DNA from 4 places in the Weizmannia sp. FSL K6-0777 genome. Region 4 is predicted to be linked to each of the others. Evidence: riboswitches for the same ligand, from Rfam matches in the RefSeq annotation. Region 4 holds a riboswitch; each other region holds the start of a gene.
What was found. A riboswitch is a leader RNA that binds a small molecule or an ion and turns the genes downstream of it on or off. The one in region 4 is predicted to bind thiamine pyrophosphate.
Positions count from the first base shown of each region.

Region 1: it holds a riboswitch for thiamine pyrophosphate, as region 4 does, so the genes downstream of both, NST70_RS03295 (MTH1187 family thiamine-binding protein) here and NST70_RS07720 (ABC transporter permease) in region 4, are expected to answer to the same signal.
Region 2: it holds a riboswitch for thiamine pyrophosphate, as region 4 does, so the genes downstream of both, tenA (thiaminase II) here and NST70_RS07720 (ABC transporter permease) in region 4, are expected to answer to the same signal.
Region 3: it holds a riboswitch for thiamine pyrophosphate, as region 4 does, so the genes downstream of both, thiT (energy-coupled thiamine transporter ThiT) here and NST70_RS07720 (ABC transporter permease) in region 4, are expected to answer to the same signal.

Region 1 is NZ_CP151971.1:723,228-729,210, reverse strand. Features, by position in the region: gene thrC (threonine synthase) at 1-240, shown strand, start outside; gene thrB (homoserine kinase) at 237-1,157, shown strand; gene NST70_RS03310 (ABC transporter ATP-binding protein) at 1,188-1,937, opposite strand; gene NST70_RS03305 (ABC transporter substrate-binding protein) at 1,934-2,932, opposite strand; gene NST70_RS03300 (ABC transporter permease) at 2,929-3,726, opposite strand; gene NST70_RS03295 (MTH1187 family thiamine-binding protein) at 3,677-4,000, opposite strand; TPP riboswitch at 4,082-4,184, opposite strand; gene NST70_RS03290 (amidase) at 5,030-5,983, opposite strand, start outside.
Region 2 is NZ_CP151971.1:799,246-805,228, forward strand. Features, by position in the region: partial or broken gene NST70_RS03595 (TIGR01777 family oxidoreductase) at 276-1,204, opposite strand; gene NST70_RS03600 (alpha/beta hydrolase) at 2,209-3,102, shown strand; TPP riboswitch at 3,433-3,522, shown strand; gene tenA (thiaminase II) at 3,559-4,350, shown strand; gene thiW (energy coupling factor transporter S component ThiW) at 4,390-4,908, shown strand; gene allB (allantoinase AllB) at 5,276-5,983, opposite strand, start outside.
Region 3 is NZ_CP151971.1:1,540,903-1,546,885, reverse strand. Features, by position in the region: gene NST70_RS07150 (FAD-dependent oxidoreductase) at 1-732, opposite strand, end outside; gene NST70_RS07145 (CBS domain-containing protein) at 800-1,261, opposite strand; gene NST70_RS07140 (MBL fold metallo-hydrolase) at 1,339-2,193, opposite strand; gene thiT (energy-coupled thiamine transporter ThiT) at 2,390-2,980, opposite strand; TPP riboswitch at 3,029-3,129, opposite strand; gene NST70_RS07130 (SOS response-associated peptidase) at 3,187-3,861, opposite strand; gene NST70_RS07125 (rhodanese-related sulfurtransferase) at 4,242-5,216, opposite strand; gene NST70_RS07120 (DNA topoisomerase III) at 5,421-5,983, shown strand, end outside.
Region 4 is NZ_CP151971.1:1,655,778-1,661,760, forward strand. Features, by position in the region: gene NST70_RS07705 (DUF6688 family protein) at 1-653, shown strand, start outside; gene NST70_RS07710 (TetR/AcrR family transcriptional regulator) at 690-1,337, opposite strand; partial or broken gene NST70_RS07715 (MFS transporter) at 1,306-2,549, opposite strand; TPP riboswitch at 2,960-3,071, shown strand; gene NST70_RS07720 (ABC transporter permease) at 3,318-4,082, shown strand; gene NST70_RS07725 (ABC transporter substrate-binding protein) at 4,094-5,083, shown strand; gene NST70_RS07730 (VOC family protein) at 5,481-5,879, opposite strand; gene NST70_RS07735 (phosphosulfolactate synthase) at 5,863-5,983, opposite strand, start outside.

The sequences.
Region 1 (5,983 bases), 930 kb from region 4:
CTGCTCGCCCGCAATGAAGGAACGTTCGCCGAACCGGGTTCATGTGCGTCCATCGCCGGTGTCATCAAGCAGGTCAAAACGGGACAGATCAAAAAAGGGAGCAAAGTGGTTGCTGTCCTGACCGGAAACGGGCTAAAAGACCCGCAAACCGCCATGTCCCAAGTCGAAGTCCGGCCTGCCGTGCTGCCGGCAACGGAAGAAGCTGTGACAGATTATCTTTCAAATGTGATCCATGTATGAACAGGCTGGTTATCCGCGTCCCCGCAAGCACGGCAAATCTCGGGCCCGGATTTGACTCAGTCGGCATGGCGCTCAACCGTTTTTTAACGCTTGAAGTACGCGATAGCGAGGAATGGGTTTTTGAACAAGTATCACCCCTTTTGCCGCCGCTTCCGAAAGACAGCGACCCTTTTATCTTAAAAATTGCGCGGCAGGTTGCGGATTTATACGGCGTGCAGCTTGCCCCGTGCAAAGTCATTGTTGACAGCGAAATTCCGCTTGCCCGCGGGCTTGGCAGCAGCGCCTCAGCCGTTGTGGCCGGCATTGAACTGGCTAACTTTGCCGGAAATCTCGGGCTTTCGCTTGCGGAAAAGCTGGACATTGCCTCCCGGATCGAGGGGCATCCGGATAATGTCGCAGCATCTTTGTTCGGCGGGCTCGTTGTTTCAGCCGAGCAAGGGGACGGACGAGTCGAAGTCGTGCCGTTTTTTGACATTATGGCGGATTTGCTCCTGTTTATTCCCGGTTATGAGTTAAAAACGGAAGATGCGCGCAAAGTGCTTCCTGATTTTTATGCACGGAAAGAGGCGGTAAAAGGAAGTGCGGCCAGCAATCTTTTTATTGCGGCGCTCATAAGCGGCCAGTACGAACTGGCCGGAAAAATGATGGAACAGGACCGTTTTCACGAGCCGTACCGGACAAAATTGATCCCCGAATTTTTGGAGATCCGCCGGCTGGCCAAATCACTCGGCGCGTACGGGACGGTCATTAGCGGCGCCGGCCCGACGGTTATTTCGCTTGTGCCGTCCGGGCAGGCAGAGGCCATGGCAGAAACGATCCACGCCCATTTTCCGCATGTGCTGGTTGAACCGGCCAAAATTGACCGGACCGGCCTTTCCGTCGAAAAATATGCGGCATCCAATATGCTGAACTTATAAAAAAGGTTTGGAGCATCTCCAAACCTTTTTTTATTTCCCCAAAAATGAGGCAAGTTCTCTTAACAGTTCATCTTTGTCTTTTTTCAACGCATCCGAAGAGAGCATCTCCCATTTCCGCGGGCGCGGCAAATGCACCTTCAATTCGTGAATGATGGCGGACGGCTGCTGCGACATGACAAAAACACGGTCCGATAGCAGCACGGCTTCATCAAGATCATGGGTAACCATAAGAATCGTCTGGTTTCCTTTCTCCCATGATTCGAGCAGCCAGCGGTGGACATCCATTTTAGTAAAAGCATCGAGCTTCCCGAACGGTTCGTCTAGCAGCATAACCGGTTTTTCGCATAAATACGTGCGCAAAAAGCTGATCCGCTGCCGCATGCCGCCGGAGAGCGAGGCGGGATAGTGGCCGGCGTAATCCTCAAGGCCAAACTGCCGGAGCACCTCCATCCCCCGCAAAACCCGTTCCCGTTTCCGCACCCCTTTTATTTCAAGCGGCAAAACAATGTTTTGCAGTGCCGTCCGCCAAGGCAGAAGCAAATCCTGCTGCGGCATGAAACCGGCGGCATCCTGAACCCCATCCGGTTTGCCGTCAAGCAGCACTTTGCCGCCATTCGCCTTTTCAATCCCGGCAATGATATTTAACAGCGTGCTTTTTCCGCATCCGCTCGGCCCGATAAAAGTACAGAATTCACCTTTCCGGATCGTTGCGGAAATGCCTTCCAGCACTTTTTTCCCGCCAAATGTTTTCGTAATACCTTCCAATTGCAAATACGTCATGGCCGGTTTGGAAGAAATTCGTTTGTGTAGGCAGCCTTGATGTTGATTTTTTTCTTAATGACTTTATGGTCATAAAGGAAGTCCATATAACGGCGCCACACTTCTTCCTTCTGTACCCCCCATTCCGCGGCATCGTCCTGGTACTTCGTGCTTAGCCACTTCTGGCTGGCGCGGACAAGCCCTTTATTTGTATCCGGCACGTCCTTAATCAGGATATCGGCGGCCTGTTCCGGGTGCTTGATTGCAAATGTATAGCCTTGAGCCGTAGCCTTCATAAAAGATTTGACAAGAGGTTTATCCCCTTTGGCCAGTTTTTCGCTTGTAATGATGACCGGGCTGTAATAATCAAGCGCAGGGTCGAGATCTTTGACCATGATAAGATTCAGTTTTTTCCCGCTCCGCTCTGCCTGGATGCCGTCCCAGCCGTAATAAATCCATTCAAAATCCGCTTCACGCCCGATTGATTTGAAAAAATCCGTCTGGCCGAGCACAATATTTTTTACTTTGCTGTAGTCGGCGCCATATTTTTCCATGACCGTTTTGATGACGGCTTCTTCAGACGGCGAACCCCAGCCGCCGTAACGTTTTCCTTCAAAGTCTTTCGGAGAAGTGATGTTGTCTTTTTTCAAAGAAGCAAAGCCAGAAGTATTGTGCTGGATAATCGCGGCAATGGACACAATCGGAATTCCTTCCGTCCTTGCCGTGGTGACATTTTCCTGATAGCTGACCCCGAAATCCGCTTTCCCGGAAGCCACCATTTGTTCAGCCGTAATATTGTCCCCCGGCTGGATGATTTTCACATCCAGGCCCTGCTTTTGAAAATAGTGTTTTGTTTTAGCTACATACAGGCCGGTATGATTGGTGTTCGGAAACCAGTCCAGCACAACCGTCACCTTTTGCAGCGCTTTTTTGCTGTTTTCTTTCTGCCCGCTGCTGGTGCATCCAGCAGCAAGCAGCAACATGGCCGCCTGCAAGATGATTAACATTTTCCTCATTGATGATCTTCCTTTCGGTATACCCATGGTGCGGATAGCCTTTGCAAACATTCAACAGCGCCGTATAAAAGAAATGTGAGCCCAATGATGACAGCAGAGATGGCAAACAGGCGGGCCGTCATAAAAGATTTCGTCGCCCTTGTCAGCATGACGCCGAGCCCTTCGCTTGCGCCGAGCCACTCACCGATAATAGCGCCCATCACACTATATGTAACGGCAATTTTTAAACCGGAAAAAAAGTAAGGGAGCACAGCCGGAAATTTGACTTTCCGGTATAGCTGCCATTTTGAAGCATGCATGGTCTTTAACAGTTTCACCAGGTCATCATCCACCGTTTGAAACCCTTCCAGGATGCTCAATGCCAGCGGGAAAAAGCAGATTAAAATGACCACAATGATTTTGGACTGGAGCCCGAATCCGAACCAGACGATTAAAAGCGGCGCAATTGCCACAATCGGAATCGTTTGCGAAACGACCAAAAGCGGCCGGACCAGCATCCGGAAAACGGGAACCATATCCATAAAAACGGCAATCGCTGCGCCAATCACAATGGAAAAGGCTAACCCGATCAATACTTCTTTTGCAGTTTGCCAAATATTGGGCCAAACCATCCATTGCAGGCTTTTCAATTCCTGCCATACTTCCGTCGGTTTTGGCAGCATCCATTCACTGATATGAAAGCCGGCCGTTACCCCTTGCCAGACGAAGAGCAAAAAAATGAGCCAGGCAGCCGTGAGCGCCGTGTTAACGAACCGGCTGCGGCGTTTGTTCGCGATATTTTGCAATTTTTTCATCCATTGTCACCCCGGTGCTTGGCCGGTAATGGATTTTGATCGATGTGAGGACATCAATCGCACCGGCTTGGACGCAAGCATCCTGCGCTTTTTTGATGATCTCAAGCAGCTCGTCAAGATCGCCTTCCATCGTCGTTTCCATTGCCCCGACTTCATAACGTACGCCGGCGTTTTGGACGACTTCGATCGCGCGGTCGACGACACCGTATAAGTCATCACTTTTAATATGCGGAACAACTGAAAAAGAAACCGTTACTTGATTCGATTTTTCCATCAAATTCTCCTCCTTTTTTTCAAATAAAAAAGCTTTCATTGCATGCGCAAGAAAGCCTGTCCATCCAAAACATGCCGAAACATGCTTCAATATGAGACTCCCTACGCTGGCATTATCCAGATCAGGTGAAGGGTCGATGCAAAGCGGCATCCTCTCAGCCAAACCGGCTCCCCTGCTTTTTTTCCTTGTAATTTTATTGTAACATGAAAGCCATCCTTTTTGGCAAAAAATTTTCAATAGGATGGTGCGGTGCGCAAGCCGGCCTTTGCCTGCCTTGGTAAAGATTGGGGCGTTAAGATAGCGGGGATTTTTGACGGCCTTCCTTAACATAGAACGCCTCTACGTTAAGATAGCATGTCTTTTTTTCGGACTTCCTTAACGTAGAACGCCTCTACGTTAAGATAGCATGTCTTTTTTTCGGGCTTCCTTAACATAGAGCGCCTCTATGTTAAGATAGCGGAACTTTTGGGCAGCCTTCCTTAACATAGGACGTCTCTACATTAAGAAAGCATGACTTTTGGGCGGGCTTCCTTAACATAGAACGCCTCTACGTTAAGATAGCGGGCATTTTTTTCGAGCTTCCTTAACGTAGAACGCCTCTACGTTAAGGAAGCGGGACTTTTGGACGACCTTCCTTAACATAGAGAGTTCTACGTTAAGATAGCGGAACTTTTTGCCGGCATTCCTCAACATAGAACGCCTCTACATTAAGAAAGCGGGCATTTTTTTCGAGCTTCCTTAACGTAGAACGCCTCTACGTTAAGGAAGCGGGACTTTTGGGCAGCCTTAACATAGGACGTCTCTACATTAAGAAAGCATGTCTTTTTGTCGAGCTTCCTTTCTATGTTAAGATAAATCCTGCTTTTTTCACCCTTCCTTAACATAGAACGCCCTACGTTAAGATAGCGGGGATTTTTGGTCTCCTTCCTTAACGTAGAGTGACTCTACGTTAAGGTAGCGAGGATTTTTCGCGGCCTTCCTTAACGTAGAGTTCCAACCCGTGCGTAAGTAACGCCGCTTATTCATGCTTTAAAGGCAAGGGTTTCCCTGCATGCCAACCCAAAGTTCCGACTGTTCGAGCGCATAAGCGACATCCAGCAGCCAATGTTCATTTCCTTTCGGCGCAACCAGCTGTACCCCTAAAGGAAGCCCGGCCGCTGTTACATGAACCGGCAGGCTGATCGCCGGCTGCCCGGTTAAATTGGCCAGCTGCGTAAACGGGGAAAACGTTAAGCTCGGTTCAAACATATCATAGACAAGTGCCTGCTGCTTTTCTTTCGGAAGTCCGGTAACGCCAAACAAGCGATCCCGCTCTTTCCCGGTTTGGGTAAGTTCCCCGATTTTCGGTGCCGGAAACGCGGTTGAAGGCGTGATATACAGGTCATAAGTCTCATGGAAAGCAGCCATTTGTGCTGCGGCTTTATCCCACTCCGCAAGGCTCTTTGCGTATTCCGCCGCCGTGACATTTTTCCCGGCAGCATACAAGACCCACGAAACCGGCTCCATATCTTTTTCCGTAAGCGGGCGTCTAAGTGCGCTTTCCAAATCCGAAAGTTCCGCCGCCATTTCCCCGCAGTTCATTAAATAATAGTTTTCCATCAGCCGCCTGCCGTCAACACCGTTTTTGGCTTCTTCCACAAGATGGCCCTCCTGCTCCAGCCATTTTGCCGTTTTATAGACAGCCTGTTTTGCATCGCGGCTGACAGGCGTCCCGACCGGCGATTCAACCGAAAACGCGATCCGGTATTTTTTCGTTCCACTCCGCTCTAGTTCCTTTACATATCCCGGAAAAAGCGGCGTTTGAAAAGCAGCGGCGGGCTCTACCGTTTGTAGCACATCGAGGAGCGCTGCACTGTCTCTGACTGTTTTTGCCAGCACAAAGTCAATAGCCGCCCCTTGCCATTGCCGTCCACGGCCCGGCCCGACCGGTGTCCTTCCCCTTGTCGGCTTTAATCCTGTTAAACTTGTAAAAGAAGCTGGGAT
Region 2 (5,983 bases), 860 kb from region 4:
AGGTTGGAAAGTCTAGTAAAAGCGCGTGCAGAAAATCAAAATCGCGAATGATGTATTTTTCAGGCTGGGGGTGCAAAGAAGCGTATCAGATTTCAAATGGATAGCCATGTACCTCTAGTATCTGTTGAAATGAAATACAAAGACCAGGGACCTACCATCAGGATGAAACCAGGTCTCCCAACAGCGGAAGACGGCTGTTGGGAGACCTTTATTTTTATGCGCGTGTGAAGAGGGGCCCTTCTGCCGTGGCGTTCGTTGCCTGTACTTTTTTGCCCTTATGGATTTGTAAGCAAATCTTCCAAAGCTTGCCGGAGCGTCGGGAACATGAATTCAAATCCTGCCTGCATGAGGACTTCCGGGCGTACATGCTGGCCTTCAAGCACAAGGCTGCTTTTTTGCCCGAGTGCCAGTTTCAAGACAAAAGAAGGTACGGGAAGCCAATGCGGCCGGTGTAAAACAGCACCAATGGTTTTGCCAAATGCCTTCATCGTTATAGGCGAAGGGGCAGTGACATTGACCGGGCCGCGGATGTTCTCATTTTTAATAGCAAATAAGATCGATCTTACTACGTCTGTTATATGCACCCACGAGACCCATTGATTGCCGGAACCGACTGTGCCGCCAGCAAACCATTTATACGGCAATACCATAAGGGGCAGTGCTCCGTTTTCCTTTCCAAGCACAACGCCGAATCTCAATAAGACAGTACGGATGGCATGTTTTTCTGCTTGCTTCGCCTTGGCTTCCCAATCCGATACCGTCCTGCCAAGAAAATCATTTGCCCTTTGCAATGATTTTTCAGTATACACAGCATTGCGTGATGGCGGATAGATGCCGATTGCACTTGCATTGACCAGCACTGCCGGTTTGCGCGGCATGGCAGACAGGATGCGCAACATTTCATCTGTTGCGCACATCCGGCTTTCATAAATTTGTTTTTGGTGTTTGGCACTCCATCTTCCATCGTTTATGGACACGCCGGCCAAGTTGATGAATACATCCGCATTCCCTATTTCATTTTCGGGAGAAGCATCTTCCACCAGCCATTTTACATACTGCACACGATTTGCCGGCTGCTTGTCTTTCCTTGTTAAAATGACCACTTCATGCCCTTCGCGAAGAAGCCTTCATGCCCTTCGCGAAGAAGCATATCCGTTAATTTCCGCCCGATAAATCCGGTCCCGCCAGCGATCACAATCCTCATTTTTGCCCTCCGTTCTGCAAATTTCTCCACGGTTTGCAACTTAAGTCAGGAATAAATGGGCACGAATGATGAAAAATCAAGGTTTCCAACTCATTCGTCCTTGTTTATGGGAAAAAGCCTTCTGTGATGTTCCCGGAGCAGTCCTGATATTAAAAAGGTAATAGAAGACAATATTTTAATCAAGATGGAGCTGATAAAATAAAATGAGTTATGGATCATCATATCAGGAGCCATTAAAATTAAAATAACAGAACCCCCCACGCCTCTTCCATGAAAGCGGACCAGGTGGGGTCATTTTGTTTTGGGAAAGATGAAATTGTAGTCTGATCATAACCAAACCAACATTAAGCCCCCCCCACAACATTTAAAAGAGTTATTGAGAAACAGAAAAATGCAAGTATATTCTTCCTGCTTGGGCAGCATTCGAGTCAACATTCCTTAAGCTTTGTTTCCATATTTAAAAACTTAAAAGACGGATAATAAATCTTCTTGCACAAAATATTGGACTATGATAAGGTAAGGTCAATGAAAATGAATATTCACAAAAATCTGTTAGATACACCGAGTTGGCTGAGAGAAGTACCTTTCTAACCTGATCTAGTATGTTCGAGCGAAGGAAAGTAGGTGATGAAATGACACCTGATGATTTGTAATTTATACACCCGCTTTCCGATTAGGGCGGTTTTTTTATTTTGAGGAACCGCCTCTATCTATCGTTGTTCTTCGTGGGGTTATAGAGCAGACCGTGTCGATAATTCGTAATCAATATCAAACAAGAAGGCATACGCTTATTGGGGTTAGTATGAAACATAAACGCTTGGAACAAGAGAGTTCACTTGGTCAGCTTTCGTTAGCTCGTAAAAGTAACGATAAGTCGAGAAGCCCCTACTTCGAGTGACCCGTCGAAGTGGAAGTAGTTCACTGTGGAGCCATTTTTATACGTATATGTCAATTCTATTTCGTGCAATGTTTTGTACTCGCCTGAAGCGGGAGAAGGGAGAAAAATGAACAATCAATTTCGACGAGAAGATATTGACTTTTATTCAAATGGAACAAGATGCAGCGCGTGGCTATATTTACCCAATGTAGATAAAAGGTGCCCGGTCATTGTAATGGCTCATGGCTTGGGTGGAGTGCGTGAAATGCGGTTGGACGCATATGCTGAAAGGTTTGCTGCTGCCGGGTATGCCTGCTTTTTATTTGATTATCGTAACCATGGAGCAAGTGACGGAAATAAAAGACAACGGATAAATGTAAAAGAACAACTTGCAGATTGGAACTCTGCCATTGATTTCATCAAAAAGAATGATAGGATTGATGATAGTAAAATACTACTGTTTGGAAGTTCGTTTAGTGGGGGACACGTTATAACCCTATCAGCTCATCGAGTAGATATTCTTGCAACCGTGGCACAGTGTCCCTATACAAACAATTTAGCTACAATGAAAACGGTCTCACCACTATCTGCCCTAAAAATATTACCCTTTGCCATAGCCGACGTTTTATCTTCTATTACCGGGTATCATCCGGTCATGATTAAATTGGTGGATGCGCCTGGGAAAGTAGCGATGATGGCTGTTCCTGATTACAAAGAGGTTTTTAAGTTGATGCCTGAAAATTTAAAGTTTGTGAATAAAGCCCCTGCAAGAACGGTTTTGGAATTTTTTAAATATTCTCCTAGTAGATATACTAAAAATATAGAAATACCGATATTTTATGCGGTTTGTCGGAAAGATACATTAGCACCTGCTTGGGCAACCATAAAGTGTGCAAAACGCTCCAAGAAAGCAACGATAAAAGAGTATGACTGTGGACATTTCGATATTTATTTAGGTGATTATTTTGAAAATGCAATAGTAGATTATATAGGCTTTTTTGATAAAATTACAAAAGGCTAGTTGGATAATCAAATGCAACAAGCTAAATAAATGAAAAAAAACATGATAAACCGTTTGCGATAAAAACGCAATCAATACGGGGGTTTATCTATGGTGAAGATTGCCACCCTTCGTGCAGAAGGAAATCCATGCAAGTAATCACTGATATGGTTGGCTGTAATAAAAATACCGTATCTCGGGAACTGAAGCGTGGTACGGGCAGCATTTGAGTCAACATTCTTTGGCTCTGTTTCCATATTTTACAAAAACTTAAAAGACGGACAATAAATCTCCTGTTGCACAAAATACGATACTATGATATGGTAAGAGTAATGTAAATGAATATTCATAATAATCTACTAGGGGCGCCGGGTTGGCTGAGAAGTACCCTTTGAACCTGATCTAGTTCGTACTAGCGAAGGGAAGTAGGTGATGAAATTACACCTGATGATTTGTAATTGATACACCCGCTTTCCGATGGAGGGCGGTTTTTTTATTTTGAGGATGCTCCTCCTGCCATTGCTCGGGGCAAAGGGTGAAACCAGCCTGCAAACCGCATTCGGCTTTCCGGTAAACAAGGAGGAATCATTGTTGAAACGATCTTTTACAGAAAGACTTTATCAAAATGTCCAACCGATTTGGGAGAAAAACCATAACCATCCTTTTGTCGTAGGACTGGGGAACGGAACTTTAGAAAGAGATAAATTTATCTATTATTTAAAGCAGGATTACGTATATTTAGTTGAGTACGCAAAACTGTTTGCCATGGGTGTTGTGAAAGCGGGTAACCTTGACATGATGACGAGATTTGCTGCGGTGCTCCATGAATCGTTGCATTTTGAGATGGAACTGCACCGCCAATACGCTGCCGAGTTTGGCGTTACTCGGACGGATTTAGAAGCAACCCAACCAACGCCGGTCAACCTTGCTTACACGAGTTACATGCTGCAAGTGGCCGCCAATGGAAGCTTGGCTGAACTTGTTGCCTGCTTGTTGCCGTGTGCCTGGGATTATTGGGAAATTGGGAAACTGCTAAAAGTAAATCATCGAGACACATTGGAGGCCAATCCTTACAAGAAATGGATCGAAACCTATTCTTCAGAAACGTTCGGCTCCGGAACGCAGTGGTTAATTGACTTAATGGACCAACTGGCAAGCGGAAAATCAGAAACGGAACTGGCAGTCTTAGAACGCCATTTTCAAATAGCCTCAAAGTATGAGTATTTATTTTGGGATATGAACGATAAAAAACAAGACTGGCCGGTCTGATTTTCATTCGCAACTAAAAAGGAGGGAAGGTTGGTTCTAATGAGAAAAACACAAAAAATAACAGCAACTGCAGTTATTGCAGCTATCACAACTGCATCCAGCAGTTTGATTTATATCCCGGTTGGTTTTGCAAAAATTTTTCCGGTACAGCATTTTGCCAACATACTCTCGGCTGTTTTGCTCGGCCCCGGTTATGCGGTTGCGCAAGCTTTTATATCCTCGCTTTTACGTAACTTGCTTGGGACGGGGAGTATTTTTGCCTTTCCGGGAAGCATGATCGGCGCGTTTTTGGCAGCTTATCTGTACGCGAAGACGAATAAGCTCATTTTTGCCTTTGTTGGGGAGGTCATGGGGACAGGCATTCTCGGTGCCTTGGCATGTTATCCCATTGCTGTTTTCTTACTCGGCCAAGCGTCAACGCTTTTCGGATTTATCCCTGCCTTCTTTTTAAGCTCTTTTGCAGGGGCCATTTTTGGCTATGTTTTGATAAAAGTTTTACAAAAAAATAAAGGGTGGGACAGAATGATCAATCATACCGTAAGCAACCGTAAGTTTTGAGCGAAACACCGGGGAGGAATGAAGGCATTGCCACGGCGCATACAGGATGCCAGCTATTGATAACCGGCCAAAATTTATGCCAGCAAAATCAGGCTCTTGAAAGCAGAGCCTGATGCTGTTGGCATTATGACGGCACTCCGGCATAGTCTGAAACCTTCGCTGGCCGGATCCATTTGCCAACCGGCTCGCCTGTATACAGCCGCTATCCAGATTGAATACGAGCTTCCTCTTACATTTACATTTGAACGAAGCCACGGAGGATTGAGGGCATTGCCACGACGCATACAGGATGCCAGCTATTGATAACCGGCCAAAATTTATGCCAGCAAAATCAGGCTCTTGAAAGCAGAGCCTGATGCTGTTGGCATTATGACGGCACTCCGGCATAGTCTGAAACCTTCGCTGGCCGGATCCATTTGCCAACCGGCTCACCCTTGATACCACCGCCATCCAGATCAAATACGAGCTGTCCTCTTACAAAAGTTTTCGTAACCCGGCAATCAATTTTTCTGCCGATATACGGGCTGTGCTTATGGCGGTAATAGAGGTCTTCCGCACTTACCGTGTATGGCCGGTCGGGATCGAGAAAGAGGAGATCCGCATCTTTTGCGAGCGCAATTTCCCCTTTCGATTTTAAGCCAAAACGTTCGGCAGGGTTGGTTGCAATCATGCGCGTAAATTGCGTAATGGGAATATTGCGCTTTTTGACAGCCTCATCGAACATCAAATCGACATTATTCTGGCACCCGGTTATGCCGCCCCATACCTCAAAAATATTTCCGGTTTCGCTGTCCTTCATTACAGGCGGGCAAGGGGAATGGTCGGATGTCAGCATATCGATTTTTCCTTGTTTCAATCCTTCCCAAAGTTTTTCCTGCTCCGCTTCGCTGCGTAAAGGCGGGGAACATTTTGCAAGCGGGCCGATTTCCGCAAATTGGGCTGTTGTGATTGTAAAATAATGTGGGCACGACTCAAGCGTGACATCCTGTCCTTCGTTCCGCGCTTTCGTAATTTCTTCCACTCCTTCCGCACTGCTGACATGGACAAAATGCAGTTTGCACCCGGTTTGTTTCGC
Region 3 (5,983 bases), 110 kb from region 4:
CAAGCCTTTCGCATTGTAAAAAGGATAGTGTGTACAGATGCAAATGTATTTGCACGTCATGGTATGCCCTTTTTCCGTTTTGATTTTTAATGGGCTGCCAAAATCGATATCTTTCGCAGTGGTTTGTTCAAAAATCGGGACATTTTTGTCCATTAAATATTCAATCAGTGCTTTTAAGTACGAAAGCGGATGGAACTGTGCCTGCCCGGCCATTTTCACCGCTTTTTTCCCGGGAATCCCGTCCGGCAGCGAACCGATCCATTCTCCCGGGATGCCGAGGGTTTCATACGCCTGCATTTCTTTTTCCAGTTTTTCAATATATGCATCGGAATTGGTATAGAGAAAGGCATCCTGCCGCGAAAAATCACAGCGGATCCCGTGCTTCAGGATCGTTTGTTCAATGAACGATGCAGCTGTTTCGTTTGCTTTGTAATAAAGGGATGCTTTTTCTTTTCCTATATGCTGGATCAATTCATCATAAATGAGCCCGTGCTGTGCGGTGATTTTTGCCGTCGTATGCCCGCTTGTGCCATTTGCAATGGATCCGGCATCAAACAGGATCGTTTTATACCCTTCGTTTGCCAGCAAATAGGTAGTTACAATCCCGGCCATTCCGGCACCCACAACGGCCACATCGGCTTCCATATCCTGCGTTAACGATGGAAATTGCGGCATCGTGACCGTTTTGCGCCACAACGGTTCAGGAGATTGCGGCATTGAAGTTCCGTTCATGATTTGACCTCCCCGAAAGACTGTTATGTATAGTCTTCCCCGGGGAGGCCGGTCTAAACATTGCGATTTAGCTGTTGAGCAATTTATCCGTAATCTGGCGCATGATATCGCCTCTTGAGATGACGCCGACAACACGCCCTGCCTGATTGACGACCGGAAGCTTTTTAAAATGGTGTTTTGCCAGAATCCTGAGCGCATTTTCAAAATCGTCTTCAGGCCTTACCGTATACAGTTCCCGCCGTTTCATAATCTTTTCCACCGGGAAGTCCAGGCTGTGCACCAATTTTTCATTAAAGTCTTCCTGCTCATTTACCACGATCGTAATATAAAAATCGTAAACGGTCCGTGCCTTTGGCTGCAAAAAGCGGATGACATCCCCGTCGCTGATCATACCGAGCAGCTTTCCTTCCGCGTCCACGACCGGTACGCCGCCGATCCGGTGGTGGGCAAGCACCTTTAACAGTTCCCGGATCGTTGTCTCTTTTTTTACCGTAATAACATCCCGGATCATAAAATCTTTGACTTCCAATTTTCTCGCCCCTTTATATCCATCCATTTACAAATTATTGTAAACCTTTGCGGGGAAGGAAGCAATGAACAAACCGCCTATTGTGTGCCATCTACGTATTTCCCGTGATCCGGGAGCGCGATTTCATCAAATCCGGATACAAGGGCCTCAAGCCCTTTCCGCAAGCCGGAGCCAGACATCGGGATCCCGTGGCCGCAAACAGCAGTTTCCGGCTTTAAGGCAGCTAATTTTTCAACTGAGCGTTTGGCCGCTTTCCAGTCATTTGTAAAATAGCGCGGCGGCCCGTTTACTTCCTGCCTTTGCACCAGCACTTTCCAAAATTCATCCTGCCTGACGGTGATAAATGCGTCCCCCGTGATCAACACGCTGTCTGCTTCCCTGAAGAACGACACATGCCCTCTCGAATGGCCGGGCGTATGGATCCATTTCCAGCCCGGCAAAAATGGGACCGTCCCGTCTTCGGGAAGGGGCTGGACAGCATGGCCAAGATCAACCGGTTCATTCGGATAAATCATGGAAATCTTCGCCAGCAGGCCGCCTTCAACGGACGGATCGGGATCCGGATACGTTTCACGCCCGGTTAAATAGGGCAACTCCAATCGATGTGCAAAAACCGGCACGTCCCACTTTTCCAATAATGGCGCAATCGCTCCGACATGGTCAAAATGGCCGTGCGTCAGTAAAACCGCTTTTGGTTTTGCCTTTTCCCCGAAGCGTGCCCGCACGGCTGAAAATATCGCTTCGGCAGAACCCGGCATGCCGGCATCCACGAGAACAAATGCATCGGTTCCGGCCCTGCCGATCAGGCACACATTGACAATTTGGATGGTAAGGCAATAGAGATCCGGCAGCAATTCTCTGCCTGTTCCGCTTTCAATCGAAGCCATCGGGATGACCCGGTGGCCAAACGGGTGATGAATGTCTTTGTCCATAAAATCCCCTTTCTTTCATTTTCCTTCTATTTATCTTTTCCCGTTTCTCGAAAGCATTACCCGTAGCCTCCTATCATCAACCGAAAAAGCAGTAAAAACCGGACTGCCGGCTTTACAAGGCGCCTGTTACCATGAAGCCTCTTTCCTTCAGCGAAAACGGCAAGGCGCAGTTGGCCTTGCCGTTTTCAAGTTGCTTTTATGCCGCATGCCTGTGCGGATTGCGGTATTTTGTCAGCAGCTGCGGGGCGGCATTCAAGAGAATCGCCGCAACAGCTGCGCATAAAATCGCATTCCCAATCATCGTGCCGCCATTCATGATGAGAGAATAGAGAAACGCCGACTGTCCTTTAGGCGCATAGGAACCCCAAAAAATCACGCCGGCTACGAAATGCCAGAAATAGCGGGCAAAACTTCCGGTAAGAACGGAAAGGCATATCCAAAAAGTCATCGTGCCCTTTTTATAGTGACGACAGCTTCTTTCGACAAGCGGCCGGAAAAGCCCGGCAAACCCGATGAACGAAAAAGCGACCGGATATTCCATGATGCCCTGAAGCGGGTTAAGAATATCATTAGCATCACCGGTGACGATCTGCAGCAGGCTCCAAATAAATCCGGAAGCAACACTTGCTTTAAATCCCCAGCGAAAAGCGACCACAAAAATCGGCAGCATGGCAAACGACAGAGAAATCGCGGACGTCACCTTAATGGACGGCAATAAGTCCAACACGAGCGCGAACGCCGCAAAAATAGCCGCTTCAATCATAGCCTGTAAACTTAATTTGCCCATAAAAAAATCCCCCTTTTGGTATGCATGAACATAACGAACCATGGGAGGACAAAAGAAATTCCACATCCCTACGCCGGCATTAACCGGACAGGTTCAAAGGGTCAGAACATGGCGTTCACTCTCAGCTTAACGCTCCCCCTGTGGTTACGTTCATGAAATTGTCACCTTTATGATAAACTTTTTGCCACAACATTTCAACAAAAAATTTAATCTTTTGGCAATAACAGCTCCGGAAAATTGTTTTTCGGCGAATTGACGCGTTCAGATACGGCATACATTTCCATTAGGTCTGCATCATACTGCGAAAGGAGTGGCAACAGCCGGCCCGCCTCAGTGACCGATGTGTCCAGCCATTTTTCTTCATCTTCCCTGCGTAAAATCACCGGCATCCGGTCGTGAATTTTTGCCATCATCCTGTTCGCCTTTGTCGTTAAAATCGTGCAAGTAAAGACCGGATTCCCTTCCTGGTCCATCCATTTTTCCCAAAGCCCGGCCATCGCAAAAATGCCCCTGTTCTTAAGCCTGATCCGCATCGGCGCCCGGGTGCCGTCTTTTCGGTTCCACTCAAAAAAAGAATCGGCCGGAATGAGGCAGCGCCGCCTTTTCACTGCCTCCCGGAAACCCGGTTTCTGAAATACGGTTTCGCTTCTGGCATTGATCATCTTATGCCCGATTTTCGGATCTTTTGCCCAGGAAGGAATCAAGCCCCATTTTAAAAAACCGAGTCTGTACTGCCCATGGGCGCTGATCACGGCAGCCACCATTTGCGAAGGCGCGACATTATAACTTTTGGCATATTCACTGCTTGAAAAAGAAGCTTTGGCATGGAACCTTTCTTCCAATTCATTTACAGATGCCGTTAACGTGTACCTCCCGCACATCCAAATCCCGCCTTTCTTTCTATCCTGAAAATATTGCCCGCTGATTTTCATCCTCTGCCATACCGCGTATGAAGCGGCAAAGATGCCCATTTTTCCCCATTTTACACAAAAAACAGGCAGATAAAAAGGATTTGGCCCAGTTGCACCAAATCCTTTCTCTGTTCCGGAACGCACCGCTTGTTAACCCTGCCCCCGAGCTGGGATGTTTGCAGCAGTTCCCGGTTTTTCTTCTCTTTTTCACATTCCGCTCTTTAGGCCTTGTTTCTTTCAAGAAAATGCCGTTTCCGAAGCAAGGAATCGTTCCGGCAGGGAGCGAGCACGGTTTCCATGCCCTTTTTCACCATCCGCTTTTCGGATCGTAAGGTTAAAAGCCGCACCGGTTACCGGTTTAACGCCGCGTCTTCTTCTTCGATCCGGCGCAGCCGTTCAGCCACTTCTTCCGGTGTAAGGCCGTGTTCTTTTACATATAAGTTATTTGGTACGGTACGGCATTCATGCGAGCAGCTCCGCATATATTTATGTTCATTTTCTTCCGAGCATAAAATTTGCTTGTTGCAGGCCGGGTTGGCGCAGTTGACATAACGTTCGCACGGTTCCCCCGTAAAATAATCCCGGCCGACAACGACATGTTCTTTTCGATTGACCGGAACGGAAATCCGTTCGTCGAATACATACAGTTTGCCGTCCCACAGCTCGCCCTGCACTTCCGGATCCTTTCCGTATGTTACAATCCCGCCGTGCAGTTGGCCGACATCTTCAAACCCTTCTTCCAAAAGCCAGCCCGAAAATTTTTCACAGCGGATGCCGCCTGTGCAATACGTCACAATTCTTTTGCCTTTTAATTGATCTTTATGTTCGCGCACCCATCCCGGCAGTTCGCGGAAAGCGCGGATATCCGGGCGCAATGCTCCGCGGAAATGGCCGAGATCATACTCATAATCATTGCGCGCATCCAGTACAACGGTATCTTCAGCCAGCAGCGCCTCGCGAAATTCTTTCGGGGATAAATATTTTCCCGTTTTTTCATTCGGATTGATATCTTTTTCAAGCCGCAGCGTAACCAGTTCCTTACGCGGGCGGACGTGCATTTTTTTAAACGCATGGCCATCTGCTTCATCTTCTTTAAAGACCATGTCCCGGAACCGGGGATCGGCGTGCATCTTTTCTTTATATTTGGTTGTTTGTTCAACCGTTCCGGAAACGGTGCCGTTGATCCCTTCTTTGGCAACGAGGATACGCCCCTTTAAACCGGTCTCTTTGCAAAACTGCAAATGTTCGGCTGCAAAGGCTTCCGGATTTTCAATTTCAACATACTTGTAATACAATAAGACTCTGTACGGCTTTGTTTGTTCCATTATTGATAACCACCTATCCAATTATATTTGCAAGATATAATGCAGGCTTTCAGGTTACACTGTCTCTTACAAACCACAATTTTACCAAAAGCCCGTTTGTATTTCAAAATTTTCACTGTGAAAACAGAAGAAACGAAATGATTTATCAATCCTGTTTGATGCGTTATACTTGTTCAGACAGGAATAAAAGAAAGGTGTTATGCAATGAAATCGCTTGTACTCGCCGAAAAGCCGAGCGTCGGGCGCGAACTTGCGCGCGTCCTCGGCTGCACGGAAAATAAAAAACGTTATATTGAGGGGCCGCGCTATATCGTGACATGGGCGCTCGGCCATTTGATCGAACTGAAAATGCCGGAAGATTATCATCCGAAATATAAAGAATGGCGTATGGAAGACCTGCCGATTCTTCCGGATAAAATGGAAATTAAAACAATCCGGCAGACCTATCCGCAATATAAAGCGATCGAACAGCTTGGCAAAAGAAGCGACATCAAAGACTGCATTATCGCAACCGATGCCGGGCGCGAAGGCGAACTTGTCGCACGCTGGATTCTGGAAAAAATGCGCTGGAAAAAACCGGTGAAACGGTTATGGATTTCTTCCCAGACCGATAAAGCGATTAAAGACGGATTCAAACAGTTAAAACCGGCAAAGCAGTATGACAATCTGTACCACTCCGCCGTTTGCCGCAGCGAAGCAGACTGGCTGATCGGATTGAACGTCTCCCGTGCTTTAACCGTGAAATACAACGATCCGCTCTCCGCCGG
Region 4 (5,983 bases):
TATTTTGCCTTGCTTTACTGTATATCACCAAGTTAAAAGATTCACTGAATGAGTTTTCAATAAAAATGAGGAAAGAGACTGTACAGTATAAGGGATTTCTTCTTTTACTCTTTAAAATTTCCGTACGGTATAGTAAAATGCCTCGATTGTGGGCGGTTTGTTTTTTTCCTGTTTTGCTTATTGTCCAAATGGTCCTCATATTATTTGGTCAGCGGCCGGACAGCTTTATCCGTTTGTTTTTAGATACAAGTTCTTTCACCTATTCCAGGATACCCAATCCCCCTCCGGAAATGTTAAAAGGAGACGAACACTATTTATGTTCTGTGGCAGCGAGGGGGCACACAAAAGTCGTTAAGCCGGTAAGGGCAGGGCTCCGGCACGGCAAAAGAATTCCTGTGAATCGCCAGTTGCTCGTTGCGAATGCCTTCGAACATCTTCTTGAAGAATACATGCCGCGTGTGCATCACTTCATCCGCTATATTTATGATAAATACGGTTATCCTCTCAGCAGGCATATCCGTACAAAGTGGTCAGCGGACCTTGTCTGTCTTTTCATGAAACCTTTGGAATGGTTTTTTCTGTTTATCTTATATACAGTGGATCAAAAACCGGAAAACAGGATTCAGATTCAATATAGCGAATTGCGTAAATAACGATTCTTATCGTTTTATATCTGAACCAGGTTCATATCAACCGGGTTCAATCTTAGTGTCCAAATGCCAGTCTGTATTTTCATCGGGGCGCAAAGCCTGGATTAAGTATAAATTTAACGCCTCAAGTTGGCCGCCTACTGCTACTCTTTCCGGTTCCTCCACATGGGCCATTAAAATCAGGCCGTCCCATATGTTCACCATAAAATTGACGATCGTTTCAAGCGGCTGTACCGGGTGAAATTCACCCTGTTTTACGCCCTCTTCTAGAAGCGCTAAAAAGCTTTTCATGGCTCGGGTATACCTTTTTTGGAAAAATGCCTTTCTTTCCGGATTGCGCCACCTGGTGACAGAGTATTCATACATCACGATCCCGTAAGGATTTGGCAAACTCTGGAAAACCACTTTCTGATAGGCTTGAATGGCATCCCATACTTTTTCATGGCTGCTTACCAGGTCTTGAATGTACGTATAAAATGAATCGTCATTTTTTTCAATAACCGCCTGCATGATTTCCTCTGTGTTAGAAAAATACTGATACAGATTTCCTCTGCTAATGCCGGCTTCTTTTACGATATCCTGCATGGTAACAGGTTCATAGCCTTTTCGTTCAAACACCCGCTTCGCAGCATCCAATATATGATTTTTTCTTTCTTCAAGATGTTGTTTTGATACCCTCGGCGACATGAATTTCCTTCCTTTCTGCTTTTTTCATTGCGATTGCGGAAACGGCAGCAAGCAGGCAAGTGGTTCCGCCAGAGATCAGAAATGCGAGACGGACGCCAAACCACTCTGAAAGCGAGCCTCCAAGTAATATGCCAACAAGCACAGCGAGTGTAGAAAGGCTGTTGATGGTACCGAACACTCTTCCGGTATGCGTTTCAGGCGTTTTCTTTTGGACGAGCACATCGAAAGGAATGGCAGCCATTGTAAAAGAAAAACCCATCAGAAAAAAGACGCAAGGGTAAACGGCTTCAATGATGCCGATCGGCCAGCCGGTACCCGTACTTACTATGATACACCCCAAACCAAGTATGGCGGGGCTGATTTTTAAAGTGATTAATTTCTCCCCTAACTTTATTTTCGTAAACAGCACGGAAGCAGTAAGCATGCCAAAACCGCTTGCCGCAATACACCAGCTCGCAAAATGGACCGTTGCGTTCTTGATATCCCTTATTAATAACATGGCCTGGGAATCAGAAATTTGCAAGGCCAGTATCATGGTAAAAAAAACGATCAGACCCATTTTTAACACGGGAAAACCGGAGAGAAAGCGAAATCCTTCAGTTAGCGCGCCCTTTTCCCGATGTTCTAGATCACTTTTTACCGGGCTCTGTAATGTCGGCGCTTTGATTCCAAACAGCAGAATAGCGGAGAGAAAGAAATGGCATCAAGATAAAAAGCGCCTTTGATTCCGGTCAGGCTGATCAATGCGCCGCCTGCTACTGGCCCGATGATTTTGGCGCTGTTATTGATCATCTCGCTTGTACCGATTGCCGCCTGTATTTGGTTTTCACCAACAACTTGGCGGAGCAGGCCGCTTTCTGCAGGGGTAAAGACGGCTGAGAAAAAGCCCAAAAAAAATAGAAAGATATAAACTTGCCAAAGCGAAACGGAAAAAGCAATCCCGAGCACACAACCGCAGCGGGCGAAATCCGAGAAGCTCATCAGCACTTTACGGTTAAACCGGTCTGCCAGCCAGCCGGCAGGGGATCCAAATAAAATTGACGGCAGCACCATGCATAATGTAATGCCTGCCATTGCAATCGGGTCAGCGTGCCACTTAAATGCCACTAATGCAAACAATGCAACAAGATGCAGCCAGTCCCCAAGATTTGAAACGGTTTGCGCACTGATTAAGAACAGAAAGGAATGATTTTTAAAAAGCGGATTTTTCATTTATGCTCCTCCTTAAATGACATTTGTGTCGTTTTTATTATTATAAGCGACATGAATGTCATTTAACAAGAAGATTTTAAAATTTTTCATAAAATTGGGTGCTTTTTGTGAGTTTACAAGCACGAGAAGAGGGGGCGATGTGGTTGTTTCCGTAAGCACTTACAACCGCAGCCGTTGCCATATAAATAATGGTTAAGCAAAATAACATATCTGAATGGCTGTCTATTCAGTTTACGATGACGGTTCGTGAGTATCATCATGATTGAAAATTTTTGCGGTTTTTTTCGGGATTTTTGGAAAAACAGGAGCCCTGACTTGGAGCTAAATAATTGAACCAATCACCATAGAAAAAAGCCTGCACCACTTTACACAAGCAAATAGAAAGCCTATAATGGAAAAAAGTAAATATTTCAGACTACTAGGGGTGCCCGGATTGGCGGGCTGAGAGAAAAACAGTTGGTTTTTCAACCCTTTGGACCTGATCCGGATCATGCCGGCGTAGGAAAGTAGGGATTTGTGAAAATTTTCTTGCTTATTAAAGTCAGGTCTTTTACAGGCCTGGCTTTTTTCTGTTGGAAGGGAGGGAAAATAGCTGCTTTTAGGGCGGTAACCGGAAAAACCCCGTCAATGACGACGGGCAGGAAGAAATAAAAACAAAAAGTAGGTGGAAGATTGCTATAGCAGGAAAAAATTCAAATGGTTGAACGGGCTTTGGAACGGTTTGCAGCTTGTACATATTGGAAGTTTGGATGAAAGGAGGTTTCCTAAATGAAGTGGCGAAAATGGCTGGGGGATTACGGACTTTTTTGCGTTACGATGCTGGTCTTGATAGCCGGCTGGCAGTGGGTCATACAGAAAGGGATGATCCCGTCTTTCATTTTGCCGTCCCCTACCCAAATCTATGCATCTTTCATAGAAAATCACAGGCAATTAATAAATGTGCATTTGCCAGCGACAGTGGAGGAAGTCGGCATCGGTTTTCTTTTATCCGTTACGGGTGGAGTGATGATCGGTGTCCTCATGTATGTTTCCAAAATGGCTGAAAAAATCTTTTATCCGTTTCTTGTTATTTCGCAAACGATCCCGCTTGTCGCCGTATCACCTGTTTTTATGATGTGGTTCGGTTATTCAGTTTGGAGCAAGGTAGCGATCATTGTGTTAACGGCTATCTTTCCGATTGTAATCAGCACTTTTGACGGATTAAAAACCGTTGATTCCGCCTATTTGAATTTGTTTCGGACAATGGGCGCCAGCCGCTGGGATATTTTTCGAAAACTTTCTGTCCCAATGGCTCTTCCTCAATTTTTATCCGGCTTGAAATTATCGGTTGTATATTGTGTCAGCGGGGCAGCGATCGGGGAGTGGCTTGGCGCAACTGCGGGGCTTGGATTTTTTAGCAAGCGAATGTCCGGATATTTGCAGTCGGACGCAGTTTTTTCGGCCGTTTTTCTTTTGGCTGCGTTCGGCATGGGATTATTTTTGCTTATTTATGGGATGGAAAAAGGCTTATTGAAAAACAGAACAAAAATTTAGGGGGATTTTCAATGAAAAAACGATGGATAATGGCCGCTGTGCTCGCATGTTTCCTAGGTGCCTGCAGCAATCATTTGCAGCAAGCAACGAAACATGCGCAAAAAGTAACGATCATGCTGGATTGGTATCCAAATGCGGTTCATTCTTTTCTTTATGTAGCCCAGGAAAAAGGCTATTTTAAAGCGCAGGGCCTTGATGTCAGCATCAAAATGCCTTCTGACACAAATGACCCGTTAAAACTTGCGGCTGCGAATCGAATTGATATTGCATTAAGTTATCAACCCCAAGTGTTAATCGCACGCGATGAGAATATTCCGGTCCAATCTTTTGGCACCGTCGTCCGCCATACGCTGAACCGTGTGATGGTGCCGGCTTCAAGCGGCATCCGCTCACCGAAAGACCTGGCGGGCAAAACGGTCGGCTACTCTTCCATTCCGCTGGAAGAAGCAGCCGTGCGGACAATGGTCAAAGCAGACGGGGGCGATCCGGACAAGGTGAAAACAGTGGATGTTGGCTATGATTTAATCCCTGCTCTGACAGCCCATAAAACTGATGCGATCGTCGGCGGTTTTGTCAATCATGAACAGCTGCTGCTGGAAAAGGAGGGCGTACCCGTTAGAGCGTTCAATCCGGCAAAATACGGCGTTCCGGATTATGAAGAACTCGTTTTTATCGCAAACGAAAATAAGCTGAAACAGCAGCCAGACATTTTTAAAAAATTTCTTGCTGCCGCCGAAAAAGGCCAGCAATATGTCAAAAAACATCCGGAAAAGGCACTTGCCATTTTGTTAAAACATGAAGATGCCTCTTCACCGCTGGATAAAAATGTGGAAACGAAGAGCCTGCACATTTTACTGCCGAAGATGGACGAGAAAAATAAAACTATTGCCGATCAGGACCCAAAAAAATGGCAAGACGTTTCGGATTGGCTGTACCAGGCAAAAATCACAAAAACACATGTCAATCCCGAAAAGGCTTTTGTCAACATAGAAAATCAATAAGAAACCAAAATGACCGGAAGTGAAGACAACATTTACTTCCGGTAGCGTTTGAATTCGAAACCGATGAAGGAGCGATAAATTTTGGCGTTTGTTAACAACTTCCGGACCTATCCCCGAATTTCAAGCACCGCTCCTTCCTGTAAGAATTCGAAAAAAACCGCAGCTGTATGGTCTGCGGTTTTTTGCATGGTTTGCTTGTAATTTTTTGATGTGAAGCAGAAGGAAGGCTCACTGCAACTTCGTGAAGAACCCGGCGTAAAACATCAGCCGCCTTTTGCTGAGGCAGATTAGGAGTAGAAACCGCTACACCCAGAGCATGCCTGCAAGCCGACAAAATGGGGTCGCTGTCTAGAAAAAGCAGGCGCATGGCCCGGCCTTGAGCAATGAATGGGACTGGTTAATATACCATGCTTTCATCATGGTAATATTTAAATTCGAGCAAGTTGTTAGAGGGGTCTTGGAGGAAAAATGTCCAATGTTCCTCTTGCCTGCCCCCAAATCGGACCATTTTCTCCTGGAAAAATGGTAAATGGTTTTTCCTTGCAGATTGAAGGGTTTCCTCAAATGCTGCTTTATCCAAAAAAGTAATGCCGAAATGACGGGGATACATTTTCGGATTGAGGTCAATTTTTTCAGGGCTTAGATGGCAGACAACCTGGTCCCCGAAAAAATTGAAAGTGACCCGGTCATCATATCGGCGCGCCACCTTGCAGCCTAATTTTTGATAGAAATCGGCTGTTTCATCAAGATCTTTGCACGGAATCGCCAAATGAAAAATTTTATCCGTTTCTCTCATGGGAATCTCCTCCAATAAAAAAAGTATCTGATCGCAAACCGAGCCTTAATGTTTCAAGCGCAAGGGCATCCGAAAAAGGGATGTTGGCCAAATTGGCATCCGGG